Regions from separate parts of the Peribacillus frigoritolerans genome, predicted to be linked through region 1. Evidence: riboswitches for the same ligand, from Rfam matches in the RefSeq annotation. Region 1 holds a riboswitch; each other region holds the start of a gene.
The links. Region 1 has a riboswitch for S-adenosylmethionine ahead of ABOA58_RS14300 (YezD family protein). Riboswitches for the same ligand answer to the same signal wherever they lie in the genome.

Region 1 (5,079 bases):
GCTTCTGTGTTTGGTTACTTAGCTTCCCACGGAACCTTTGCCTATCAGGCGACTAAAGGAGCTGTAAGAATGATGACACAGACAGCTGCTTTGGAATTAGGTGCTTATGGCATACGGGTAGTGGGCATTGCGCCAGGCGGGGTTGACACTCCTATCATTCAAGGCTATAAAGATATGGGAATCATCGATAAATTGAATGCAAGTCAAATGCGCGGTAAATTAATTAAGCCAGAAGCCGTTGCAAATGCCGTCTATCTATTATCTTTAGAGGAAGCGGATGCGATCAATGGAAGTGTAGTCATGGTCGATGATGGCTATGCATCCTTTAAGTGATTTTCTCTATAAGAAAACATCGTCCCAATCAGACGATGTTTTCTATTTATGATATATGGGAATATTGAATTCTAATGAATCAAAGGTAATATTGACCGATTGATACCATCGGGATATCATGGAAAATAGATTGGTGAAACCGGTCTTATCATTATAAAAGAAGGTTGATATTTTTGAAAAAAGGGCAGCAAACGAAAGAACGAATCATAAATGTAGCCCGGACTCTTTTTGCCACTAAAGGTTTTGACATGACAAGAACGAATGAAATTGCCTCTGCTTGCAATGTTTCCGAAGCTACTATTTACAAATACTTTGACAGCAAAAAAGATTTGCTATTGGCTACCATTACCCCTGATGAGAAAGAGGAATCTGAAGATGGGACTAGCCATCTATCTACGGATGATCTAGTGGAGAATCATGTTTGCACCATGATAAATAAAATTCTTGATAATAAAGAACAGTTTTCGATACTATTCAGGGAAACACAATTTGATCAAGATATTTCTAAGCAATATGTAGATCAGATTTTCAAGCCGAATGCCAGGCATATTGAAATACAGAAGAGAATAGATAGTGGTGAGATACAGTATATCTCTGATATTATCCTATTTAATGTAGGGATCATTTCTTTCACATTGGCATTATCTACACATTATGAGATCCATCAGCAGAAAAAGGAGCCATATTTTACTTCTGAACGAATTAAGAGCATTGCTCAACTTTTGGTATATGGTATTCATGGCAAACAAAAACATACATAATGAAACGGTCATATTTGCGGCTTGATGCTCAAGCCCTTCAATATGACCGTTTTATTTTCCTTAAGATCCGATGGAGTAAACTTGAAAATTTTTTAAACCAGAGTGTAAGATTTGACTTATATTTTTCAGACTATTACGATAAATGCATGCTGTACGAAATGCTTACGAAGATTTTATCTTGAAATCATGTAATATTGGAGGGGGAGATTAAATGACCGATATCGTAATTTTATCAGGAAGTCCGGCTATTCCGTCCAGAACGGACATTTCACTAAAACATATTCAATCATTAGTCGAAAACGAAGGTTTTACCACAGCTTATTTCTCAATTACGGATTTCTCAGCAGATGATTTATTCCAAGGAAAATATAATAGCGAAGATATCTTAAAGCTTTCAGAGAAAATTCAAGCAGCTAGAGGTGTCATTATTGGTTCACCGGTTTATAAGGCTTCTTATACAGGTGTATTGAAGGCCTTGATCGATTTGCTGCCAGAAGGTGCTTTTAAGGGTAAGCCAGTACTGCCAATCATGATTGGCGGAAGTAACAGGCATCTATTGGCGATTGACTATGCACTTAAACCATTAATTTCAATATTAAAAGGCGAGCCGCTGCAGGGGATTTATTTCGTTGATAAAGAAATAGATAAACAGAATTCAGAAAACCCGATAAATGATTTGCATTTAATTGATCGCGTCCAGAGTCAAGTTCAAGAATTTGTAGAAGCGATACAGTTAAGAAATTAATGAATTCGAGTAATTCCTTCTATAAAAAGGACTGGAATTCGAGAAATTATTTTTTCAAAGAATGACAGGCGCCAATAATAGGTTTGTTAATGAAAATAGACTCATTTTTTTGGATGCTTTATCTAAAAAGACGAGTCTATTTTCGTATTTACATGAACATAAAATCATAATCGGAATAGTGTGTATAAAAATAACAGTTCATCCATAATATTAAACCAAGTTATTTTATAAGAAAACTCCATTGACAAGGATTAAATATATGTTAATATTTAAAATAATAAAACTTATCCAGAGCGACGGAGGGAATTGGCCCTTTGAAGTCCAGCAACCTGCATGATCGATGCAAGGTGCTACCTCCAACAAAATGTTGATCATTTTGGAAGATAAGGTAAAGATATTTACCTTGGGATCTTTCCATCATGGAAAGATTTTTGTTTTTTGGGAAAGTTGTAGGCAAACCATAACAATGTAAGGTTGTTTGGAATTATATAAATCTAAGAAATTCATTGAATCAGCGGTGAAAATAAGAAATTCGCGGATTTTCTTAAAGGAGGAACAGGCTTGGATAAAGAGAATCAGCTTGAAGAAATATTTGAACGACTTCAAGAAATGCTTAATTCTATGAAATATGGATCCATTACACTTATTGTCCAGGATGGTAAAATCATTCAAATGGAAAGAAATGAAAAATTAAGAATTAAATAAGGTATCTGCTGACTAGAAAAACTAGAGGCGGGTTTAACTGATATAAAGAGAGTATTGGTTAGATTCGTCTCTTTTTTCCTAGAGTCAAACAATTACAACGGGCATTGATCAACAGTTACTCTAACCTGATACAGCAAGTTTTTAGAGGGGGCTACAAAGTTGGCTGCATTAATAAACTATGAAAATTTCAACACTGGGGATTTCCCTGTATTTCCCGAAGACAGTGAGACAAAAGGTGCTTTGGAAGTTCTGCAATGGGCGAATGACCATTATGGAAACGAACTGATTTATGCTTGCAGTTTTGGCATAGAAGGCATCGTGCTTACGGATTTATTGGCGAAGGTCAATCCTTCTGCCAAAATAGTTTTCCTTGATACAGATGTTCATTTTGAGGAAACTTATCAATTGATCGAGCAAGTGAAAAAGCGATATCCAAAGCTTTCGATCGAAATGAAGAAACCTGCCTTGACGCTAGAGGAACAAGCAGCGGAATATGGGGATGAATTATGGGTTAGAGATTCAAATAAGTGCTGTAATATCCGTAAAATCATTCCGCTTACCGATGTGCTTTCAACGGCAACAGCATGGCTTTCGGGACTGCGGAGGGAGCAATCCGAAACAAGGGCTTTAACCGAGTATATCAATAAGGATAATAAGTTCAAGTCAGTTAAAATATGTCCACTCATACATTGGACATGGAAAGATGTTTGGCGCTACGCCCACAAAAACGGACTTCCATATAATATCCTGCATGATAATGGATATCCGAGCATTGGATGTAAAACATGTACAGCACCAGCCTTCAATGCAGATGATTTACGCTCTGGCCGTTGGCAAGGAGCTCAAAAAACGGAATGCGGATTGCATTTATCTTAAATAAATAAAAACCATAGGCTTAAATAAATAAAAACCATAGGCTTAAATAAATAGAAACCATAGGGGGAAATTAGCATGACAATCAGTTTACCGCACGGAGGAACATTAATCGATCTTTGGGAACCAAATTATGATATTAGTAAAATAACAAAGTCAATCGAAATCGATCAAATTGCTTTAAGTGATCTTGAATTGATAGGCACTGGTGCCTACAGTCCAATTAAAGGATTCTTTACAAAAAGTGACTACGAGACAGTGGTCAAGGATTTGAGGCTTAGCAGCGGTCATGTATGGAGCATCCCAATTACGCTTCCTTTGACCGAAGAAACTGCAGAAACCCTTACTATAGGTGAAGAAGTAACGTTGACTCATGAAGGTGAAACATACGGGGTTCTCTCCGTTTCCGATATTTACACGCCAGATAAGCAATTGGAAGCGACATTAGTATATCAAACGGATGATGAGAAGCATCCTGGAGTGAAAAATTTATATAACCGCGGTGATGTATATGTCGGTGGGGAAATAAAGTTGATCAAGAGAATAGAGCGTCCGCAGTTTCAAGCTCACTATTTGGACCCAGTCGAGACAAGGAAAGCTTTTGCTGAAAAAGGCTGGGAAACGGTTGTCGGCTTCCAAACGAGGAACCCTGTTCACCGTGCACATGAATACATTCAAAAGACAGCATTGGAGATAGTCGACGGCTTATTCTTAAACCCTCTTGTAGGTGCCACCAAATCAGATGACATTCCGGCAGATGTAAGAATGGAAAGCTATAAAGTGCTGCTTGAAAAATATTATCCTAAGGATCGCGTCTCCCTTGCAGTTTTCCCTGCTGCCATGCGTTATGCAGGACCTAGGGAAGCCATTTTCCATGCGATGGTCCGTAAAAATTATGGTTGCACACATTTTATCGTCGGACGTGATCATGCGGGTGTGGGCGATTATTATGGAACATATGATGCTCAAAAAATCTTTGGGAATTTCAACGCAGATGAGTTAGGGATCACGCTATTATTCTTTGAACATAGCTTTTACTGTAAAGCATGTGGCAATATGGCTTCCGCTAAAACTTGTCCGCATGGCAAGGAAGACCATGTCATCCTGTCTGGAACGAAGGTAAGGGAAATGCTGCGTAACGGAGAAATTCCTCCAGCTACCTTTAGCCGTAAAGAAGTCATCGAGGTGTTGATTGAAGGTCTAAAAAAGAATGAAGTTTATAACTGATCGGACATAAATTGAAGGATCACATGAAGAGGGGGATTTTTAATGAGTAAAAGTACGAATGTCACTTGGCATGAAACGTCATTGACCAAGGAGCTCCGCCGGAAGCAGAACGGCCATGAAAGCACAGTTCTATGGTTCACTGGTCTCTCGGGCTCCGGAAAATCGACGATTGCGAATGCAGTCGCTAAAGAGTTATATAATCGGAATATTCGAAGTTATGTTTTGGATGGTGATAATATCCGTCATGGTTTGAATAAAGATTTAGGTTTTTCTGAAGAGGACAGAACCGAGAATATTAGGCGAATCGGTGAGGTTTCCAAGTTATTCGTGGATAGTGGGCAGTTCGTATTGACCGCCTTCATATCACCTTTCAGGGCAGATCGGCAGATTGTACGTGATTTACTTGAAGAAGGGGAGTTTATTGAAGTATACATA
Region 2 (5,079 bases), 1.7 Mb from region 1:
AAGGTCGATGTGATCTTCAATAATCTGCCGATGCTGCTTTTGCACTAATTCTCTCGCCATACTCTTAATCTCCCCTTTTTCTTGAATCGATCCATTACTTTTCATTAGCTGGTTTTGTCCAAGCATCCTGGTAATTCACTAATTCATCTACAGAAACATATGCAGGAATGGTGTTTCCTTTAAACGTTTTTTTGATGAACGCTTCCACTTCTTTCGATTGATAAAGCTCCACTAATTTCTGCAACTCAGGACGATCGGAATTACCCTTTTTAACTGCAATGATATTAATATACGGTTTCGCCGTTTTACTTTCATGGAATAAAGAATCTTTTAAAGTAAGGCCTGCTTCGACGGCAAAGTTATTATTGATGGCTGAAGCATCGGCATCATCCAATAGACGAGGTGTATTGCCTGCAGCAACAGGTTGGATTTTCAAGTTTTTCGGATTTTCCCTAATGATTTCCAATGAACCCGATCCATTGAATTCCTCTTTCAATGTAATCAATCCAGCTTCCTGAAGAAGGAGTAGTGCACGGCCAAAGTTTGTTGCTTCATTCGGAACGGCAATCGTAGCGCCATCCGGAAGACTTTTAAGATCTTTATGTTTTTTAGAATAAAGGCCCATAGGTGCAATGACAGTCGACCCGATGGCCTCTAATTTCAGATTTTGGTCTTGAACGAATTCATCGAAGTAAGCGACCGTTTGGAATGAATTGGCATCAATTTCACCTTCACTTAACGCAAGGTTCGGTTGGATATAATCATTGAAAGTGACCAGTTCGATATTAAGCCCTTCCTCTTTCGCTATGTCGACAATGTATTCCCATGTTCTCGTATCCCCGCTGCTGACACCGACTTTCACTGTTTTCACATCATCCGAAACGCCTGATGCACCTTCTTCTTTCCCGCATGCTGCAGACACTATGGCCAATGCCAATACTATGATCGTTAATAAGATTTTCTTCATTTCTCCTACCTCCTGTTATTTTTATCTTCTTCTGATTTTTCTTGAAATAAAATTCCCGGTGGATTGCAATAATTGAACGATGATCACGAGCGCCGCTACTGTGACGACCATCGTCATCGTATCGAACCTTTGATAACCGTAAGCCAAAGCTAGATCCCCGACCCCGCCTGCCCCGACGGCACCTGCCATGGCCGTAGCTCCAACAAGCCCGATAGTCGCTGTTGTAAATGTTAGGATCAACGAACTAAGTCCCTCGGGAATCAAAAAGCGATAAATGATTTGCCATGTCGTCGCACCCATCGCCTGAGCGGCCTCGATGATCCCTTTGTCCACTTCCAACAGGGAGTTCTCAACAAGCCGGGCAATATAAGGAGCCGCGTAAAAGATTAGCGGAACAATGGCCGCATTCATTCCGATCGCACTGCCTACAATCATTCTGGTAAGCGGAATAACTGCTACAAGCAAGATGATGAAAGGAACCGACCGCAATATATTGATGATCGGGTTCAATACATTAAAAATCCATTTATTCTCCAGGATGTGACCCTTTCTTGTAATGACAAGCAGGATACCGAGCGGAAGCCCGATCAATCCGGAAAACACCAATGAAATGGCTACCATATAAAGTGTGTCACCGAAAGCTGTCAACAACTGCTCTGCTGTAATTTCCATTCCCCAAAGCGTATTACCCATTTATCTGCACCTCCTGGACGAGAATCCCCTCATCTTTAATATATTGATAAGCCTTATCCACCTCATTTTTGTTCCCTGTCACTTCGATGATCAAATTCCCGAAAGGCGTTTCCTGAATTTCAGAAATATTGGCTGATAAAACACTTAAATGAACGTCATATTTCTTCGAGATCGTTGAAAGTAAAGGAGTACCCGAAGTAGTCCCAATAAAATTAATTTTCCAAATAATCGGGATATGGGATCCTATGCTTTTTAGGAAACTTTGTGGAATTTCGTCATGTATGACCGTTCTCACGAAGTTTTTTGCAATATCCGTTTGCGGCTTCGCAAACACTTCGAAAACCGAACCTTGTTCAACGACGCATCCGCCCTCCATGACCGCTACCTTATTGCAAATTTCCCTGATGACAGACATCTCATGAGTGATTAGCAGAATGGTAATATTGTATTCTTTATTAATTTTCTTTAAGAGCTGCAGAACGGCACTCGTTGTTTGTGGATCCAATGCCGACGTAGCTTCATCACACAATAAGATCGATGGATTCGTAGCCAAAGCTCTCGCAATGCCGATCCGCTGCTTTTGACCTCCCGATAATTGATCCGGATAACTCTTCGCCTTGCTCGATAAGCCAACGAACTCCAACAGCTCGCCTACACGGTTTTTGATTTCCTTAGCCGGAGTTCCCGATAAAACCAGCGGCATAGCAATGTTATCAAAAACAGTCTTGGAGTTTAGCAAGTTGAAATGCTGAAAAATCATCCCGATTTTTTTCTTTTCTACCCGTAATTCCTTCTGGCTTAATTTGATTAAATCCTTGCCCCCAACAATCACCGAACCATCTGAAGGATCTTCAAGCAAGTTGACCAGCCTGATCAACGTACTCTTTCCGGCCCCGCTATAACCGACTACACCGAATATATCCCCCTTTTCCACTGTCAAATTAATGCCCTTCAAAGCCTCGACAGTCTGTTTCTTTGTTTGATAAACCTTTTTAACATTTTGAAACTCAATCATCCAATCTCCCCCATGTTGTTTATTTGTACGAATTCATTATCCAGTGAGAAGAGCTTTGCAAAGTTTCATAATGATAGGGTTAAATTCGAAACTCACGAGTAATTGCACCAATTCTCCAAATAACCATATACATTTTGAATAAACAAAAGAGGCCTCTTCCGTCGTCAGACAGAAGAGGCCTCTTTTAGACATAAAAAAGAGTAAACTCTTAATTTAATTATCTAAGAAAAGCTCCTTCTTATCTTTCAAACTTTCGTCCGTTGGAATTAGCACAGTATTTTTACAAAAGTAAAAACCCGCTGCCGAGGTATCATAGGGCCAAGTCCCTCCACATCTCTTGATAAGAATTAACGTTATATTTAATTATGTCCTTCACTATATATTCTAATTTCTCTAAAGTCAACCATATTTTTCACCGTTTAAAATATTTTCACAGTATAGTGAATTGATAATTTTTAATTATATTAATATAATTAAAAATTATATTAATATAATTAAAAATTATATTTTATATTGATTTGCTCATTCTCCATACAAGGTGTTTTTGACTTTCCTCCCTTATCTTCATCATGCCTGAATTCGTATATAAACGAATCGCCCTTTGATTATCCGGAGAAACCCTTAAATGGTATTCGGATACATTAAATTGCCTGAAAAGTTTTCTGCGTAGCGAACCAATTCCTTGCCAAGGCCTTTACTGCGATATTCGGGAATAAGATAAAATAGATCTACATAGCCGATCTCAGTTCCTTCATACCCCCGAATTCGAAGTTCCATTTGTCCAATCGGTACTTGGTCATTTTCAAGGATCACCTGTCCCCCAGGAAATTTGCGGACCCTTTCTTCCATTCGTTGCAGATATGTATTTTCATCTCCAAAACCAGCTTCAGTTCCAAAACTTACAACAAAGGAATCTTTCCTGAATTTAACGATAATATCTTTGTCTTTGTCCGTATCAATGGTCCGAAAGATCAACTTTACCCACCCCTATTATTTTAGTGAAATAGTTATCAAGCAAATAAACTCATTTTACTTACACTTTTTATGATATTTCATTATTTACTTTTACAAGCGTCTTATTTCATTTTTTCTGAAAGGATTTTGCCTTAATCCCTATAGGAATGGCCATAATATTAAATTAAAAACAAATGCAATATTGTTGGGAGAGGTCTAGTAATGGGGATTGGGTAGGCACATATAATTTTTGAGTCTAACTTTGCAGGGTATGAATGTTCGAGAGGAATTTTGTTTATTCAGCTCCAACTCAACTTTTTCCCAAGCATCCTTTTTCCCTTTCATTTATATTCCAATTATAATAGGTAAGTGGAACATATTTACATGATTATCCATTATAAAAATCATTGGAGGTATTGAAGATGAAAGTTGTTGCAATAGTGGGAAGTATCCGTAAAGAGTCTTACAACCTTAAGCTTGCCAAATATATTCAATCTAGATATCAAGATCGGTTCGATCTCGAAATCTTGAACATTCGGGATTTACCTTTTTATGATCAAGATATTGAAAATGACCCTCCATTAGTTGTAAAAGAATTTAAATGTAAAGTGGCCGAAGCAGATGCAGTCTTGTGGGTAACACCTGAATACAACGGTACGATTCCAGGAGTATTGGGCAATGCAATCGATTGGTTATCACGTGTCGATAAAGTCTTGATTGGAAAACCATCATGGATCATGGGTGCGTCAATGGGGCAATTAGGAACGGTTAAAGCTCAATTGCATTTGCGTGAAATCTTATTCGCAATAGGCATCTCCTCCCCACTCCTTCCCGGGAATGAAGTATATGTTGGTGCAGTGCATGACAAAATCGATAACGAAGGCAAACTTACACATGAGTCGACTGTCCATTTTATCGATACGGTCGTCGATAATTTCATTAGCTGGTATAATCATCATACTCGTTAATGCTTTTAAAACAAGAATCCCAGCAGGATTAAACCTGCTGGGATTCTTGTTGCATCATAAAACAAAATTCATCCTCTTCCAGCTTGGAACGCTGGGTATTTTGTCATTCCGCCGTCAGCGAAAAGAGTGATACCCGTTACATAACTGGACTCTGAAGATGCCAGCCATGCAGCAACCGCAGCAATTTCTTCAGGCTTTCCGATATACCCCATCGGAATCATGCTTTCAAGATCCTTTTTCTTTTCGGGATCTTCAAGCTTGTCTGCATTTATTGGTGTGGCGATGGCCCCAGGACCAATGCTGTTCACACGGATCCCTTTTGGTGCATATTCAAGAGCCAGGGTTTCCGTAAGCAGCTTCACCCCGCCCTTGCTTGCCGCATAGTGAACGAATAAAGGCCAGGGTATCATCTCATGTACACTGGACATATTTATAACATTCCCTTTAATGTCGTTCTCGACAAAATACTTGATAGCTTCACG
Region 3 (5,079 bases), 290 kb from region 1:
GGGGAGCATATCATTCGGTTTGGTGAACATTCCGATTAAACTTCATGCTGCAACGGAGGATAAGGATATATCTTTAAGGACGTTGCATAAGGAATGTCATTCACCGATTAAATACGAAAAGGTTTGTCCGGTATGCGAGAAAGAAGTGGGGAAGGATGATATAGTCCGCGCTTTTGAGTATACAAAGGGAAAGTTTGTTGTATTGGAAGACAATGAACTGGAGCAACTGAAAAAACAAAACGAAGAAAAAGCCGTGGAAATCGTGGATTTCGTTAAAATTGAAGAAATAGATCCCATTTATTTTAACCGGAGTTATTACATGTCCCCTAATGACGGGGGGATAAAAGCTTATTCCCTTTTGAGGCAGGCCCTCAAGGAATCGAATAAGGTGGGGTTGGCAAAAATCATCATTCGCTCTAAAGAACAAATGGCGGTTATCCGAGTCGTTGATAATACCTTGGTGATGGAAACGATTCATTATCCGGATGAAGTCCGCTCCACAGCGGATGTTCCGAATATCCCTGCCAATGATACCATTGTAAAAAAAGAAATCGATACTGCCGTATTATTGATAGATCAATTAACGACTACTTTCGATCCGACAAAATACACCGATGACTATCGAACCGCGTTACTAGAATTGATTGAATCAAAGAAAACGGGACAGACGACGATTACAGCGAAAACAAAAGAACCAGTTTCCAACAATGTAACCGATTTAATGGAGGCATTACAGGCATCCATAGACCGTACAAAACATGATGAACCGGAAAAGAAAAAGACGACCCGAAAGAAAGCGGCACCGAAAAAAAAGAAACAAGCGTAAACAGGAAGCTGAGCGGAAGACGCATGATGTCGCTCGGCTTTCTGCTTGTTTTTGCAAGGAATCAGGCTTCTAATAAGGAAATGAAAGGGACTTGATAAGGAGGGAAGAAAGTACAAATAGGTAAGTCGATCACGATGCAAGAAACTGAATGGAATTACAGGGAATTAGTGGATATTAATGAAAGCAAAAAAAATTCGCTCCCTAAAGAGCGACAATGAGGAATTCAATCGTGAAAATCAACATATAGGCGAACGGTTGTAGTTTTCGACTATATATTGTGTTCATATTCTACCATATTTAATTCTGAAATAGCAACAAAATTACTGAAACTATCCTATGAATTTTTCTGGAAATCAATGATATTTCGCCCATTTAACGGCTCATGTGGCTTTTTCACTTCATATACTTATAAAAAGCTACAGAATAAATGGATTTTTAGTATAATTTATACATATAGGATGATATAAATTAAATATGAATGGAAGATGCAAAATGAAAAATGGAAAAATCAAATCACTTCATGCCGGAAAGCCGAAACAGGAAATTTTTTCGAATGTCGATATCTTTTCTGCCATGGATAAACAAGCACATGATAATGTGACAGTGACTAAATCAGGCATAATTGGTGATGGGGTAGGTAATGTAAAGTTCCATGGAGGTCCTGATAGGGCTTTGTGCTTTTACCCCTTTGAGCATTATTCATTATGGAATGAAAAATTCTCTAAAAAGATGGATATCCCAGCATTCGGTGAAAATTTAACTGTAGCGGGGATGAGGGAAGAAGCCACGTATATCGGCGATATTTATCAAATAGGCGAAGTGATTGTTCAAATTAACCAGGGAAGGATACCTTGTTCGACCATTTCCCACTTCAATCAAGAACCTAAGTTTTTGGAACTCGTGCTGAAAACGAGTTTCACTGGATATTTTGCAAGAGTACTTCAAGAAGGAACGATAAATAAGCAAAACGAAATCGTGCTGATAGATCGTTTGCAAGAAAAAATTTCAGTTCATTATGCAGCAGAGGTAATCCTTCATAAACGAGATGGCCTGGAAGGCGCTAAGGCTTTACTTACTCTAGACTCGTTAGCGGAAGACTGGAAACAAAGAATATTGAAGAGGGTTAAAGCCGCAAAAGATTGAATCATTTTTGCAAAAGTGAAAAAAATGTCGATCAGGTATTGAAATTGACAGATTATTAATGTAAATTAAATATAATCTAATTTTGAAATCTTGTGAAAATTATATAAATGGATCTTATCGAGAGAGGTGGAGGGACTGGCCCGAAGAAACCTCAGCAACCAGCTTAGGCAAAGGTGCTAAATCCAGCAAGCAGAGCTTGATAGATGAGGAGAATGTTTCAAAAAACCTTCTTCTTTGAGAAGGTTTTTTTCCTTTTCTCTCATACTCATAAAATACGACAAAAACAGGACTGTTTTTGAGAGAGGGTGTAATGATGAATTTTCGTAAAGAAGTGAAAGAAAGAATGTTGGTTGGGGAAGGGGCAATGGGGACCTTATTGTACTCAAATGGCATCGATCAATGTTATGAGGAATTAAACTGCACGAATCCAAATCAAATAGAGTCCATCCACCGTGCCTATCTCGAAGCTGGTGCAGATATCCTTCAATCAAATACATACGGAGCCAATTTCAACAAATTGAAACGGTATGGACTTGAAGATGAAGTTAGCAGAATCAACCGCCAGGGAGTCATTCTTGCTAAAAAAGCGGCAAAAGGAAATGCGTATGTCTTCGGTACCATAGGGGCACAGCGGAGTATCAGGAAATCGGATTTAAGCATGGAAGAGATTAAACGGGGGTTTCGTGAACAGCTATACAGTCTGTTGATGGAAAACCCTGATGGGATTCTCTTGGAAACATTTTATGACCTGGAAGAGCTGGAAACCGTCCTGCAAATCGTAAAAAATGAAACCGGATTGCCGATCATCGCAAATGTTTCGATGCATGAACTGGGTAATCTTCAAAATGGAATCCATTTAAATGAAGCCTTTCAAAAACTCGAGCAATTGGGTGCCGATGTTGTTGGGGTGAATTGCCGTCTCGGTCCACATCATATGATCCGGGCCTTGGAAGAAGTGAGCTTGCCGAAGGATGCATCGATTGCCATATACCCTAATGCCAGCCTCCCGGATTATGTGGATGGAAGGCTCGTCTATAAAGCTGTGCCGGAATATTTCGGTTCAAGTGCCCTGGAACTTCGTGAGCAAGGTGCCGCTATCATAGGTGGGTGCTGTGGAACGACTCCACTGCATATTCAAGCTGTAAAGAATGCAATTGGAAGTTTTGCTCCTGTAAAAGAGAAAATTACGAAACCCCGTGAAATAGAAATAATTGAAGTGAACGAAAGAGAATTGGAACTTCCACTGTACGAAAAGGCCAAGACGGAAAGGACGATCCTAGTTGAACTTGATCCACCGAAAAAGCTGGGAATAGAGAGCTTCATGACCGGTGCTGAGGTTTTGAAAAAAGCAGGGGTCGATTCCATTACATTAGCGGATAATTCACTTGCCTCACCAAGGATATCGAATGATGCACTGGCTAACTTACTAAAGAACCAATTGAATATTAATCCGATGGTGCATATAACATGCCGTGATCGAAATTTGATTGGCCTGCAGTCACATTTAATGGGTCTGCAGACGGTGGGGCTGAATGAATTATTGATCATCACCGGAGATCCTTCAAAAATAGGGGACTTCCCTGGTGCCACTTCGGTTTATGATTTATCTTCCTTTGACCTTATAAGCATGGTCAAACAATTTAATGAAGGTCTTTCCTATTCCGGTCAAAGTTTGGGTCAACGGGCGAATTTTAAAATTGCGGCAGCGTTTAATCCCAATGTGAAATATCTGGATAAAGCCGTACTGAGAATGGAAAAGAAGATTTCCTGCGGTGCTCAATCCTTTTTGACACAGCCAATTTATTCGGTGGAGCAAATCGAAGAAGTACATGAAGCTACAAAACATTTAGAAACCCCGATTTTCATCGGTATCATGCCTTTGACAAGCACCCGGAACGCAGAATTCATCCATAATGAGATCCCAGGCATTAAATTGCCCGATAACGTAAGAAGGGCCATGGCTTTAGCGGGGGATGACCCTGTAAAGTCTAGGATGGAAGGGGTTAATATCGCGCGGGAACTGGTGGACGCGGCAAGGGAAAAATTCAAGGGCATATATTTAATCACTCCGTTCCTTCGCTATGAAATGACGGCGGAACTTACGAAATATATTAGAAAAGTCGATAGTAAACAGACATCAGAGGTGGCAGTACATGAATAAAAAAGCGATTCAAGATCAGTTAAATTCTAAGATTCTCCTACTTGATGGGGCGATGGGAACCATGCTTCAAGCGGAGAATTTGACAGCAGACGATTTTGGCGGGGAACAATTCGAGGGCTGCAATGAATATTTATCACTGACGCAACCGGAAATCATCCAAACCATTCATGAAAAATATTTAGCAGCGGGCGCAGATATCATTGAAACAAATACCTTTGGAGCGACCAGCATCGTTCTTGAGGAATACCAAATAAGCACGATTGCCTACAAGCTAAATAAAATTTCAGCTGAGCTTGCCGTTAAAGCTTGTGAAAAGTATTCCAATGAGGAGTGGCCAAGGTATGTAGCTGGCTCGATGGGCCCCACTACAAAAACGCTATCCGTAACGGGCGGAACGACTTTTGACATTTTAACCGATTCTTATGAAGAACAGGCACTGGGTCTCTTGGATGGCGGTGTAGACTTGCTGTTGGTGGAAACCTGTCAGGATATGCTTAATGTCAAGGCTGCCTTTTCTGGAATCAAAGCAGCATTCGCAAAAACGGGAAAAGATGTGCCTGTCATCATATCAGGAACAATCGAACCGATGGGCACGACACTTGCCGGCCAGTCCATAGAAGCTTTTTATTTATCTGTTGAACATATGAAGCCCGTAGCTGTCGGCCTTAATTGTGCAACAGGACCGGAATTCATGATAGACCATATCAGGACACTTGCAGATATATCGAATAGTGCCATCAGTTGTTATCCGAATGCCGGGCTCCCTGATGAAGAAGGCCACTATCATGAGTCACCTACTTCCCTGGCAGAGAAAATGAAGCAATTTGCCGAAAAGGGATGGATCAATATCATTGGCGGATGTTGTGGTACGACACCAGAGCATATTAAAGAACTTTCCAGGGTCCTCGAAGGCATGAAGCCCCGTACAATTACGGAAACTGCCCATGGT

Region 2: it holds a riboswitch for S-adenosylmethionine, as region 1 does, so the genes downstream of both, ABOA58_RS22750 (methionine ABC transporter ATP-binding protein) here and ABOA58_RS14300 (YezD family protein) in region 1, are expected to answer to the same signal.
Region 3: it holds a riboswitch for S-adenosylmethionine, as region 1 does, so the genes downstream of both, ABOA58_RS15625 (bifunctional homocysteine S-methyltransferase/methylenetetrahydrofolate reductase) here and ABOA58_RS14300 (YezD family protein) in region 1, are expected to answer to the same signal.

What each region holds. Positions count from the first base shown of each region.
Region 1 covers NZ_CP158190.1:2,906,714-2,911,792, reverse strand. Annotated here, with positions in the region: gene ABOA58_RS14315 (SDR family NAD(P)-dependent oxidoreductase) at 1-333, shown strand, start outside; gene ABOA58_RS14310 (TetR/AcrR family transcriptional regulator) at 507-1,094, shown strand; gene ssuE (NADPH-dependent FMN reductase) at 1,306-1,839, shown strand; SAM riboswitch class I at 2,121-2,229, shown strand; gene ABOA58_RS14300 (YezD family protein) at 2,401-2,544, shown strand; gene ABOA58_RS14295 (phosphoadenylyl-sulfate reductase) at 2,716-3,420, shown strand; gene sat (sulfate adenylyltransferase) at 3,496-4,644, shown strand; gene cysC (adenylyl-sulfate kinase) at 4,687-5,079, shown strand, end outside.
Region 2 covers NZ_CP158190.1:4,610,282-4,615,360, forward strand. Annotated here, with positions in the region: gene ABOA58_RS22735 (M20 family metallopeptidase) at 1-60, opposite strand, end outside; gene ABOA58_RS22740 (MetQ/NlpA family ABC transporter substrate-binding protein) at 95-967, opposite strand; gene ABOA58_RS22745 (methionine ABC transporter permease) at 989-1,639, opposite strand; gene ABOA58_RS22750 (methionine ABC transporter ATP-binding protein) at 1,653-2,675, opposite strand; SAM riboswitch class I at 2,911-3,022, opposite strand; gene ABOA58_RS22755 (GNAT family N-acetyltransferase) at 3,297-3,650, opposite strand; gene ABOA58_RS22760 (NADPH-dependent FMN reductase) at 4,052-4,597, shown strand; gene ABOA58_RS22765 (SDR family oxidoreductase) at 4,666-5,079, opposite strand, start outside.
Region 3 covers NZ_CP158190.1:3,193,675-3,198,753, reverse strand. Annotated here, with positions in the region: gene ABOA58_RS15635 (Ku protein) at 1-826, shown strand, start outside; gene ABOA58_RS15630 (MOSC domain-containing protein) at 1,319-1,969, shown strand; SAM riboswitch class I at 2,081-2,179, shown strand; gene ABOA58_RS15625 (bifunctional homocysteine S-methyltransferase/methylenetetrahydrofolate reductase) at 2,283-4,130, shown strand; gene metH (methionine synthase) at 4,123-5,079, shown strand, end outside.